One region of the Pseudomonas sp. GW821-FHT07G10 genome, then DNA from elsewhere that is predicted to be linked to it. Evidence: predicted binding sites of a transcription regulator. Region 1 holds the regulator's gene; the other holds the start of a gene.
The links. The regulator sigma-54, encoded in region 1, starts transcription at its own class of promoters, with help from an activator protein. The targets are predictions, from matches to a motif close to ANTGGCATNNANNTTGCTNT.
Positions count from the first base shown of each region.

Region 2: glnA (glutamate--ammonia ligase) is a predicted target of sigma-54. The motif match lies at 3,747-3,766, and genes of this name have one in related genera.

Region 1 covers NZ_JBWKQB010000004.1:20,007-25,961, forward strand. Annotated here, with positions in the region: gene rapZ (RNase adapter RapZ) at 1-696, opposite strand, end outside; gene ptsN (PTS IIA-like nitrogen regulatory protein PtsN) at 699-1,163, opposite strand; gene hpf (ribosome hibernation-promoting factor, HPF/YfiA family) at 1,176-1,484, opposite strand; gene AC07O1_RS07640 (RNA polymerase factor sigma-54) at 1,561-3,054, opposite strand; gene lptB (LPS export ABC transporter ATP-binding protein) at 3,325-4,050, opposite strand; gene lptA (lipopolysaccharide transport periplasmic protein LptA) at 4,050-4,595, opposite strand; gene lptC (LPS export ABC transporter periplasmic protein LptC) at 4,582-5,154, opposite strand; gene AC07O1_RS07660 (KdsC family phosphatase) at 5,163-5,687, opposite strand; gene AC07O1_RS07665 (KpsF/GutQ family sugar-phosphate isomerase) at 5,687-5,955, opposite strand, start outside.
Region 2 covers NZ_JBWKQB010000001.1:167,550-173,504, forward strand. Annotated here, with positions in the region: gene ntrC (nitrogen regulation protein NR(I)) at 1-607, opposite strand, end outside; gene glnL (nitrogen regulation protein NR(II)) at 604-1,689, opposite strand; gene glnA (glutamate--ammonia ligase) at 2,244-3,650, opposite strand; gene thiI (tRNA uracil 4-sulfurtransferase ThiI) at 3,981-5,435, shown strand; gene typA (translational GTPase TypA) at 5,575-5,955, shown strand, end outside.

The sequences.
Region 1 (5,955 bases):
CAGCAGATACGCAGAGATATCCTGGAACATTTCTTCGACATCCGGCTGAGCAGCCAGATACTCGGCAACCGGCTGGTCCAGCCCGGACTGATCGCGCAACTCCGGTTTCCAGTATGGATTGGGTAGGCAGCGCACATCGAATACCAGGTCAGCATCGACCGGCATTCCGCGTTTGAAGCCGAAAGATTCGACCAGGAACGCCGTGCCCGGCTCCGGCTGGTTCAGCAGGCGAAGTTTGATGGTATCGCGCAGTTGATACAGGTTCAGATGGGTGGTGTTGAGCTTCAGATCAGCGAGGTCGGCAATCGGCCCAAGCAGGTTGGTTTCATCATCAATGGCTTCGGCGAGCGATCGATTGGCGGTGCTCAGGGGGTGGCGTCGACGGGTTTCCGAGAATCGCTTGAGCAGGGTTTCCTCGTCGGCGTCCAGATACAGCACGTCGCATTGGATGTGCCGGCTGCGCACTTCTTCCAAAAGCTCCGGGAAGCGCGACAGATGGCTGGGCAAGTTACGGGCGTCGATGGAAACCGCAACCAGCGGTTGCGCCAGTTCAGTGTGAATCAACGCACGTTCGGCCAATTCCGGAAGCAGGCCGGCCGGCAGGTTGTCGATGCAGTAGTAACCGTTGTCCTCCAATACATCGAGGGCGGTGCTTTTACCGGAGCCGGATCGGCCGCTGACAATGATCAAGCGCATGATTAATGACCGTTCTGCTCGTCCAGGACAACCTGGTACAGGGCTTCATTAGTTGCGGCGCTGCGAAGTTTTTCGCGCACTTCCTTGCGATCAAGCATGCTGGCAATTTGCCGAAGCAGTTCCAGATGCGCATCGGTAGCGGCTTGCGGGACCAGCAGGACAAACAGCAGGTCGACCGGAGCACCATCGATGGCGTCGAAATCTATGGGGGCGTCCAGGTGCATCAAGGCACTGATGGGCGATTCGCAGCCTTTGAGGCGGCAGTGGGGAATGGCGATGCCGTTGCCAAAACCGGTTGAACCAAGTTTTTCACGGGCTATCAGACTCTCGAAGACATCTTGCATCTCCAGACCCGGCACTTCGCGGCTGATCAGGTTGGCAATTTGCTCGAGGGCGCGCTTTTTACTGCCGCCCGGCACGTTCACCAAAGAACGGCCGGGGGTCAGGATGTTTTCAAGTCGAATCATGGGTTGGGAGTGTTAACGACCTGTTGCGCCCTGGAGGAGGCTCTGGGTCTTTTCCTTGTGCTTTTTGAGTTGGCGATCCAGCTTGTCGGTGAGTGCGTCGATTGCCGCGTACATGTCGTCATGCTCGGCGTTGGCGACCACTTCATTGCCGGGGATATGCAAGGTAGCTTCAATTTTCTGCTTCAGCTTTTCGACGGTCATCGTGACTTGCACATTGGTGATCTTGTCGAAATGCCTTTCCAATCGTTCGAGTTTTTCGCCGATGTAGATGCGCAGGGGTTCGGTCACTTCCAGTTGGTGTCCACTGATGTTGACTTGCATACAGCTTCTCCTTCGTTGCCAGTGCATAAAGCGGCAGGCAGAAATGCCTGCCACTGGAACGCTGTGGCGTGGCCCGTTACATCAAACGCTTACGTTCGCTCGAAGGCGCGATCCCAAGGGATTCGCGGTATTTGGCGACGGTGCGACGGGCTACCTGAATGCCTTGTGCCTCCAGTAAACCAGCGATCTTGCTGTCACTCAACGGCTTTTTCTGATTTTCCGCTGCAACCAGTTTTTTGATGATCGCGCGGATCGCTGTAGACGAGCATTCACCGCCTTCAGAGGTGCTTACGTGGCTGGAGAAAAAATATTTCAGTTCGTAGATGCCGCGCGGGGTATGCATGAATTTCTGGGTGGTGACCCGGGAAATTGTCGATTCGTGCATGCCGACCGCTTCGGCGATGTCATGCAGCACCAGTGGTTTCATCGCCTCGTCGCCGTACTCGAGAAAGCCCCGTTGATGCTCGACGATCTGGGTGGCGACTTTCATCAGGGTTTCGTTGCGGCTTTGCAGGCTTTTGATGAACCAGCGCGCTTCCTGCAACTGGTTGCGCATGAAGGTGTTGTCGGCGCTGGTGTCGGCCCGGCGCACGAAACCGGCGTACTGCGGGTTGACCCGCAGGCGCGGCACGGATTCCTGATTCAACTCCACCAGCCAGCGTTCGTTGTCCTTGCGTACGATGACGTCGGGGACGACGTACTCGGCTTCGCTGGATTCGATTTGAGAACCTGGGCGCGGGTTGAGGCTTTGCACCAGCTCGATGATCTGCCGCAGTTCGTCCTCTTTGAGCTTCATACGGCGCATCAGCTGGCTGTAGTCACGGCTGCCAAGCAGGTCGATGAAGTCGGTGACCAGGCGTTTAGCCTCGGTCAGCCAAGGTGTTTTGGCTGGCATTTGACGCAGCTGCAGCAACAGGCATTCGCTGAGGTTGCGCGCACCGATACCGGCGGGTTCGAATTGCTGGATGCGGTGCAGGACGGCTTCAATCTCGTCCAGTTCGACGTCCAGTTCCGGGTCGAAGGCTTCGAGGATTTCCTCAAGAGTTTCGTCCAGGTAGCCCTGATTGTTGATGCAATCGATCAGGGTAACGGCGATCAGGCGATCAGTATCGGACATCGGTGCCAGGTTCAGTTGCCAGAGCAAATGACTCTGCAGGCTCTCACCGGCCGATGTGCGGGTGGTGAAGTCCCACTCGTCGTCATCGTTGCTCGGCAGGCTGCTGGCACTGGTCTGGTAAACATCTTCCCAGGCGGTGTCGACAGGTAATTCGTTGGGGATGCGCTCGTTCCAGTCGCCTTCCTCGAGGTTATCCACCGTCGGGGCGGTTTCCTGGTAAGAGGGTTCCTGAACATCGGTATTGGCTTTCTGCTCGACGTTGTCGGCCAGAGGGTCGGTGTTATCGAAGTCGTCGCCTTCTTCCTGGCGTTCGAGCATCGGATTGGACTCCAGTGCCTCCTGAATTTCCTGTTGCAGGTCCAGGGTCGACAATTGGAGCAGGCGGATGGCCTGTTGCAGCTGCGGTGTCATCGTCAGCTGCTGGCCCATTCTCAAGACTAGCGATGGTTTCATGGCAGGGGCTTAACACCTTATTTGCCGGCGCACATGCGCCATCCACTACAGGGCGCCGAAGCGCCAAACATAAGCAAATTATATGCCTGAAACTGAAGTGTTTGCCTAGAGCGCGGTAACAATAAAAATTTACAGGATCTTATTGCTACTGGCGCTCTGACTATTGGCTGAACACCTGAGGGCGCGTGTTTGCCTAAAGCGCGGTAACAATAAAATTTATAGGGTTTTATTGATAGCGGCGCTCTGACGACTTGCCCAACACCTCAGCGCTTACAGGCGGAACTCATGGCCCAGATACACTTCCTTGACCAGCTCGTTGGCCAGGATGGTGGCGGAGTCGCCTTCGGCGATCAGTTGACCGTCGTTAACGATGTAGGCGGTCTCGCAGATATCCAGGGTTTCACGGACGTTGTGGTCTGTGATCAGCACGCCGATGCCCTTTGCCTTCAGGTGATGAATGATCTGCTTGATGTCTCCCACCGAGATCGGATCCACACCGGCAAACGGTTCATCGAGCAGGATGAACTTCGGTGCGGTGGCCAGGGCTCGGGCGATTTCCACGCGACGACGTTCGCCACCGGAGAGGCTCATGCCGAGGTTATCGCGGATATGGTTGATGTGGAATTCCTGCAGCAGGCTTTCCAGCTCCTGGCGACGCCCGGCCTTGTCGAGTTCCTTGCGGGTCTCAAGAATGGCCATGATGTTATCGGCAACCGACAGCTTGCGGAAGATCGATGCTTCTTGCGGCAGATAGCCGATGCCAGCCCGTGCGCGGCCGTGCATCGGCTGGTGGCTGACGTCCAGGTCGTCGATCAGTACGCGACCCTGATCGGCCTGGACCAGCCCGACGATCATGTAGAAACAGGTGGTCTTGCCGGCACCGTTAGGACCGAGCAAGCCGACGATCTGGCCGCTGTCGATGGACAGACTGACGTCACGCACGACCTGGCGGCTCTTGTAGCTCTTGGCCAGATGCTGAGCTTTCAGAGTTGCCATTACTGGGCCTTCTGCTCGTCAGTTTTCTTTTTCGGCTGGATCACCATGTCGACCCGCGGACGTTGCTGGGTGACCTTGTTGCCGGTGGCGCGACCGGCGTTAGCGACCTGTTTGACGGTGTCGTAGACGATTTTCTCACCTTCGGTGGTGTTGCCGTCGTTGATCACTTTGGCCTTGTCGATCAGCACGATACGGTTTTGCGCGGCGTGATACTGAATGGTCACGCCATAAGCCTGGACAGGCTTTGGATCAGTCGCCTTTTGCAGCTGTTCGAAGTAAGCCAGGTTGCCCACCGAGGTCACTACGTCGATTTCACCTGCCGGGGTGCGAGTGATGGTCACGGTATTGCCGGTGATCTTCATCGAGCCCTGGGTGATGATGACGTCGCCTTTGTAAGTGGCAATGCCCTGCTTGTCATCCAATTGGGCGTCGTCGGCCTGAATGCGGATGGGTTGCTGGCTATCAGTCGGCAGAGCCCAGGCGCTCACGCTTCCCAGTGCTGCGCTCAGGCTGAGCAAAATAGGGAGGGTTTTAACGAGCCTCATACTGTCCTCTTACGTTCGATAGCAGGTGCATCCTGCCTTCTTCCAAATACGCTTTCATTCCCTTGCCAGTAGTCGCGCCACCAGCGCCGTCGATTCTAACGGCTTGCTCGGTCTGCGCATATTGCTTCTGAGGGAATACGGTCATACGGCTACTGGTAATAATGGTCGTACGATCTTTCTCGTCGGTACGTGCAATACGTACCGAATCAATCAGTTCTACTTCAGTGCCGTCCGGATTGACTTCGCCGCGTTCGCTCTGGACGTGCCAGGGGAAAGTAGTGCCGCGATAGATGTGCAAGTCGGGCTTGGTCAGCATCGTCACTTCGGTTGCTTTCAGGTGTTCGACCTTGTCGGAAGTCATTTCGTACTGCAACTTGCCATCGGGCAGAAACTGCACACTGTGGGCGTTGATGGCGTAGTAGTCGATAGCGTTTTCGTCGACGACTGCCGCCGGCCGCTCGAGAAAGCGTTCCGGGCTGATGTTCCAGTAGCCAACGGCCGCGAACAGGGCGGTGATGGCTCCGAAAATCAGAATGTTGCGAGTTTTTTTGCTCAGCATAGGTGGCTCTACAGGTAGGCGGCGTTGGCCGCTTCAAGGCTGCCTTGGGCGCGCAGGATCAACTCGCAAAATTCGCGCGCAGCCCCTTCGCCGCCACGGGCCTGGGTGATGCCGTGCGCATGTTCACGAACGAAGCTGGCGGCGTTGGCGACCGCCATACCCAAACCGACACGACGAATCACGGGAAGGTCGGGCAGGTCGTCACCCAGGTAGGCGACTTGTTCATAGCTTAGGTTGAGTTGAGCAAGAAGCTCGTCCAGTACCACCAGTTTGTCTTCGCGGCCCTGATAAAGATGAGGGATACCGAGATTTTTCGCGCGGCGCTCGACCACCGGGGTCTTGCGGCCGCTGATAATGGCGGTCTGTACGCCCGCGGCCATCAGCATCTTGATGCCTTGGCCGTCGAGAGTGTTGAAAGTCTTGAATTCGCTGCCGTCTTCAAGAAAGTACAGGCGGCCATCAGTCAGTACGCCGTCGACGTCGAAAACCGCAAGTTTGATGTTTTTGCCGCGTAGCAGTAGGTCTGTGCTCATTACATTACTCCGGCGCGCAGCAAATCGTGCATATTCAAGGCGCCAACCGGGCGATCATCGCTATCGACCACCACCAGTGCGCTGATTTTATTGTCTTCCATGATTTTCAGGGCCTGGGCCGCGAGCATTTCGGCGCGCGCGGTTTTGCCATGAATGGTCATCACTTCATCGATGGTGGTGCTGTGGATGTCAATGGTGCGATCCAGTGTTCGACGCAAATCGCCGTCAGTGAAGATCCCGGCCAGACGCCCGTCGGCCTCGAGAATCA
Region 2 (5,955 bases), on a different contig from region 1:
TGGGGATCGCGGCCATGTTCAAGGCAATGAACGGTGACGCTGCCCGTGGGCTGTGACGGTGCAAGGCGTGGGCCACCAGTTCTTTACCGGTGCCGGATTCGCCGTTGATCAATACGGTGATGTTGGAGTGGCTGAGACGACCGATAGCGCGAAACACTTCCTGCATCGCCGGTGCTTCGCCAATGATTTCCGGGGTGCGGGTCAGGGTCGGCACCACTTCCAGGCCTTGCTGTTCCTGGGCGTGCTGGTTGGCGCGTTTGACCAGGGAAACGGCTTCGTCGACATCGAACGGCTTGGGCAGGTACTCGAAAGCACCACCCTGATAGGACGCGACAGCGCTGTCCAGGTCGGAGTGAGCCGTCATGATGATCACTGGCAACCGTGGGTGCTGTTCGCGAATCCGCGCCAACAGGTCCAGACCGCTGGTGCCCGGCATACGGATGTCGGAGATGATCACATCCGGTTGCTGGCGAGCCAGGCGGCTCATCACGCCATCGGCACTGTCGAAGCTTTGGGTGGTCATGCCTTCTTGTTGCAGGGCCTTTTCCAGAACCCAACGGATAGAACGGTCGTCATCGACGATCCACACGGTTTCACTACGGCTCATGTCGATGGGGCTCCTTGTTCCAGTGGCAGAAAGATCGAGAACGTGGTGTGGCCAGGATGGCTGTCACATTCGATCAAGCCCTGGTGCTGGCTGATGATGTTCTGAGTAATGGCAAGGCCCAGCCCGGTACCGTCCGGACGACCGCTGACCATCGGGAAGAAGATGGTTTCTTGCAATTCGGCGGGGATGCCCGGGCCGTTGTCGATGATTTCGATCTTGGTCACCAACCGATGGCGCACATGGCCAATGGTGAACTGACGCATCGCGCGGGTGCGCAGGCTGATCCGGCCCAGGCGCAGTTCGTTCTGGCTGCTGATGGCCTGCATGGCGTTGCGCACGATGTTGAGTACTGCCTGGATCATCTGTTCGCGGTCGATCAATACGTCAGGAATGCTCGGGTCATAATCGCGCACCAAGGTGATGCAGCCCTGGCTTTCTGCTTCCACCAGACTGCCCACGCGCTCGAGCACTTCATGGATGTTGGTCATCGCCAGTGACGGCAGTTTGTTCGAGCCGAGCATGCGATCCACCAGGTTGCGCAGGCGATCGGCCTCTTCGATGATGACGTTGGTGTAATCCTTGAGGCTTTCTTCCGGTAGCTCGCGGGCCAGCAACTGTGCGGCGCCGCGAATCCCGCCCAGTGGGTTCTTGATCTCATGGGCCAGGCCGCGCACCAGCATCTTGCTGGTTTCCTGTTTGGACAGCTGAGCCTCTTCCTTGGTGATTCGCAGCAAGCGGTCACGCGGGTGGACTTCCAGCAGCAGCAGGGTGTCGCCATTGCTGAGGATCGGCGTCACGGCGTAATCGACGGTCAGGGTCTGGCCGGTCAGCGCGGTGAGCATCGCTTCGCGCTTGGTGAACGGGTGAGCCTGCTCGACGGCCTGGCGTAAGGAGTTCAGGGCTTCGGCCGATTCGGTGAACAGCTCGCTGATAAATTGCCCATGACTGCGCTGGCCGCTGATGGCCAGCAGCATTTCCGCCGCGGGGTTCATGTACTCAAGGCGCAGGTCCGCGTTGAGCAGAATGGTCGCGGTGGTCAGGTTGTCGAGTAGCAAGCGGTGCAGTGTGTCGCTGATGGTCATGAGTATATGGTGACCTCTTTTGAAGCAATACAACCCGAGGCCGGTCCTGGATTGCGCGCGCGGATATAGCGCTGATATGAGGAAAATGCAAAAACCAAACCAAGGCTCCGAAAAGAAGCGTTAAACCCCTGAAACAGGCGTTTGAAGCTCGATTGCGTGGCGTTCTGCCAGCTTCTCCGGGTATTTTTGAACCAAAATGGGTTGATAAGTGGGTGGGGTGCAATTCATTGCACCAATATAGTGCGCAAACATGGGCGGCGTTTAGAAGAATGAAAAGATGCTGCTCTTTTCTTCTTTGGCTTTCCTTGTCATTGGCTGTGGGGTGGTATCGCTCGGGTTCACTGGCTTGGGATTACCCTGTGTCAATTGGACACGTTTTTGCGTTACCCGACTGGGGGTGATCGATGAGGGCCCGATTTCCCGGCGCTTGGACATCCGTTTGATGAAGGCATCGCGGTGCGATGTCAGTATGAGCTCTCTGGCGTATATCGCGCCCACAAAAAAGGCCTCCCGAAGGAGGCCTCTGTTACGCCGCTTGCGCGAGCGCTACCGGATTAGCAGCTGTAGTACAGCTCGTATTCCAGTGGGTGTACGAAGGTACGTACTTTGATTTCTTCTTCGCTTTTCAGGGCGATGTAAGCGTCGATGAAGTCGTCGCTGAAAACGCCGCCTTTGGTCAGGAACGCACGACCTTTGTCCAGCTCTTCCAGGGCTTCTTTCAGGCTGCCGCAAACTTGTGGGATCTCTTTCGCCTCTTCAGGCGGCAGGTCGTACAGGTTTTTGTCAGCAGCATCGCCTGGGTGGATCTTGTTCTGGATGCCGTCCAGGCCAGCCATCAACAGTGCAGCGAAGCCCAGGTACGGGTTGGCTGCTGGATCCGGGAAGCGAGCTTCGATACGGCGAGCTTTAGGGCTGGACACGTAAGGAATACGGATCGAAGCGGAACGGTTGCGAGCCGAGTAGGCCAGCATTACTGGAGCTTCGAAGCCTGGGACCAGACGCTTGTAGGAGTTGGTCGACGGGTTGGTGAAGCCGTTCAGGGCCTTACCGTGCTTGATGATACCGCCGATGAAGTACAGGGCGGTGTCGGACAGGCCGGCATAACCTTCGCCAGCGAAGGTGTTCTTGCCATCTTTGGAGATGGACATGTGAACGTGCATACCCGAGCCGTTGTCGCCGTACAGCGGCTTAGGCATGAAGGTCGCGGTGCGACCGTAAGCGTCGGCAACGTTGTGTACGCAGTATTTCAGGGTCTGAACTTCGTCAGCCTTGGCTACCAGGGTGTTGAACTTGACGCCGATTTCGTTCTGGCCGGCAGTCGCCACTTCGTGGTGGTGAACTTCGATGACCAAGCCCATTTCTTCCATGGCATTACACATGGAGGTACGGATTTCGTGGTCGTGGTCGAACGGAGGAACCGGGAAGTAGCCGCCTTTGACGCCTGGACGGTGGCCTTTGTTGCCGCCTTCGACGTCCTGGTCAGACATCCACGAACCTTGTTCGGAGAAGATCTTGAACATGGAGCCGGAGATGTCGGACTTGAACTTCACTTCGTCGAAGATGAAGAATTCTGGCTCAGGACCAACGAATACGGTGTCGCCGATACCGGTGGACTTCAGGTATTCCTCGGCACGGTGGGCAATGGCGCGTGGGTCGCGGTCATAACCTTGCATGGTCGAAGGTTCGATGATGTCGCAGACCAGGATCAGGGTCGGCTCTTCGGTGAACGGATCGAGAACGGCGGTAGAGTCGTCCGGCAGCAGGATCATGTCGGAGGCTTCGATGCCTTTCCAGCCGGCGATGGAGGAGCCGTCGAACATTTTGCCGATTTCGAAGAAATCTTCATCCAGCGCATCACGGGCCGGCATGGTCACGTGGTGCTGAGTGCCTTTTGTGTCAGTGAAGCGCAGATCAATCCATTTGACGTCATGATCTTTGATGAGTTGAACCGACTTCGACATAGTGTCCTCCGGGTGGCTTCGGGCTGGTAGTGGAGTGCCCTTAGAATGTGGGTGATGCCGGCGCGAATACTCTGCCAAGGCAACCTGCCTCACAAGGGAGCAAATTGCATGCCAGTGCCCCGACTTGGGTTTTTCGCCCCAAACTCACGCATATATAGGTGAGCGCGGGAAATTCCGCGGGTTTTTCGCACTGCAATGTGGCGTCAAAAAGCCTTGGCGCCCCGTTTTAGTGCATCAAGGGTCATCTGTATATTAACTGGTTAAACCTTGAGCAATTTCCGCTATAATCCGCGCCCCCCTTTTTCGGCTGGCCCCTCGCGCGCTGTTTTCATGAAACTAATCGTAAAAGTTTTCCCCGAAATCACTATCAAGAGCCGCCCGGTACGGATGCGTTTCATCCGCCAGCTGGCCAAGAACATCCGTGCCGTGCTCCGCGATCTGGACCCGGCGGTGGTGGTGAACGGTGTGTGGGACAATCTTGAGCTGGAAACACAGGTCAGCGAGCCGAAAGCCTTGAAGGATATGACTGATCGCCTGAGCTGCATGCCGGGCATCGCGCATTTCCTGCAGGTCGACGAGTACCCGTTGGGCGACTTCGACGACATCGTCGCCAAGTGCAAACAGCACTTCGGTGATGCCTTGCCGGGCAAGATTTTTTCAGTGCGCTGCAAGCGCGCCGGCAAGCACGAATTTACCTCGATGGACGTCGAGAAATACGTCGGTAGCCAGCTGCGTCGCCAGTGCGGCGCCGCCGGGATTTCCTTGAAAACGCCTGCAATCGAAGTGCGGATGGAAATTCGCGACCAACGGTTGTTTGTGATTCACAGCCAGCACAACGGCATCGGCGGTTATCCGTTGGGCGCCCTCGAACAGACCCTGGTGTTGATGTCCGGCGGTTTCGATTCGACGGTGGCGGCTTACCAGATCATGCGTCGCGGGCTGATGGCCCACTTCTGCTTCTTCAATCTCGGCGGGCGTGCCCACGAATTGGGCGTGATGGAAGTCGCGCACTTCATCTGGAAGAAGTACGGCAGCTCCCAGCGCGTGTTATTTGTCAGTGTGCCATTCGAGGAAGTGCTGGGAGAAATTCTCGGCAAAGTCGATAACAGTCATATGGGCGTAGTATTGAAGCGTATGATGTTGCGCGCTGCGTCCCGAATCGCTGATCGGCTGGACATCGATGCGCTGGTGACCGGCGAAGCGATTTCCCAGGTTTCCAGCCAGACGCTGCCGAACCTGTCCGTGATCGACTGCGTGACCGACAAGCTGGTGTTGCGCCCGCTGATCGCCAGTCACAAGCAGGACATCATTGACCTTGCCAACGAAATCGGCACCGCCGACTTCGCCAAGCACATGCCGGAGTATTGCGGGGTCATTTCGGTGAACCCCAAGACCCACGCCAAGCGTCCGCGCGTGGAGCATGAAGAGAAAGAATTCGATATGGCGGTGCTCGAGCGTGCGCTCGAGAACGCCAAACTGGTGCCGATCGATCGGGTGATCGACGAATTGGGCCAGGATGTGCAGGTTGAAGAAGTCAGTGAGGCGCTGGCCGGTCAGATCATCATCGACATCCGTCACCCGGATGCCGCCGAAGACGATCCGCTGGAGCTCGCTGGCATCGAGGTACAAGCGATGCCGTTTTATGCATTGAACGCTCGTTTCAAGGAACTGGACCCTACTCGCCAGTACCTGCTGTATTGCGACAAAGGCGTGATGAGTCGCCTGCATGCCCACCATTTGCTCAGTGAGGGGCATGCCAATGTGCGCGTTTATCGACCGAGCTAAGAGCCCGGGGCTGTATGCCTGTGGCCTGCGTCACCGGCCCCCCGACGCCGCCGTCAAGCTGTAACGGCAAGGCCTGACTCTACTGTAAATCGCTGCCAAGACTTGTCAGCACACCGAATCCTCTGATCGAGATACACAAGTGATCGAAAATCTACGCAACATCGCCATCATTGCTCACGTTGACCATGGTAAAACCACCCTGGTAGACAAACTCCTGCGTCAATCCGGCACCCTGGAGCGCAACGAGCTCAACGACGAGCGCGTGATGGACTCCAACGACCAGGAGAAAGAGCGCGGTATTACCATTCTGGCGAAAAACACCGCCATCAACTGGAACGGCTACCACATCAACATCGTGGACACCCCGGGCCACGCCGACTTCGGCGGCGAAGTGGAACGCGTAATGTCGATGGTTGACTCCGTTCTGCTGCTGGTTGACGCTCAAGACGGCCCTATGCCGCAAACCCGTTTCGTGACCAAGAAGGCTTTCGAAGCCGGCCTGCGTCCAATCGTGGTGATC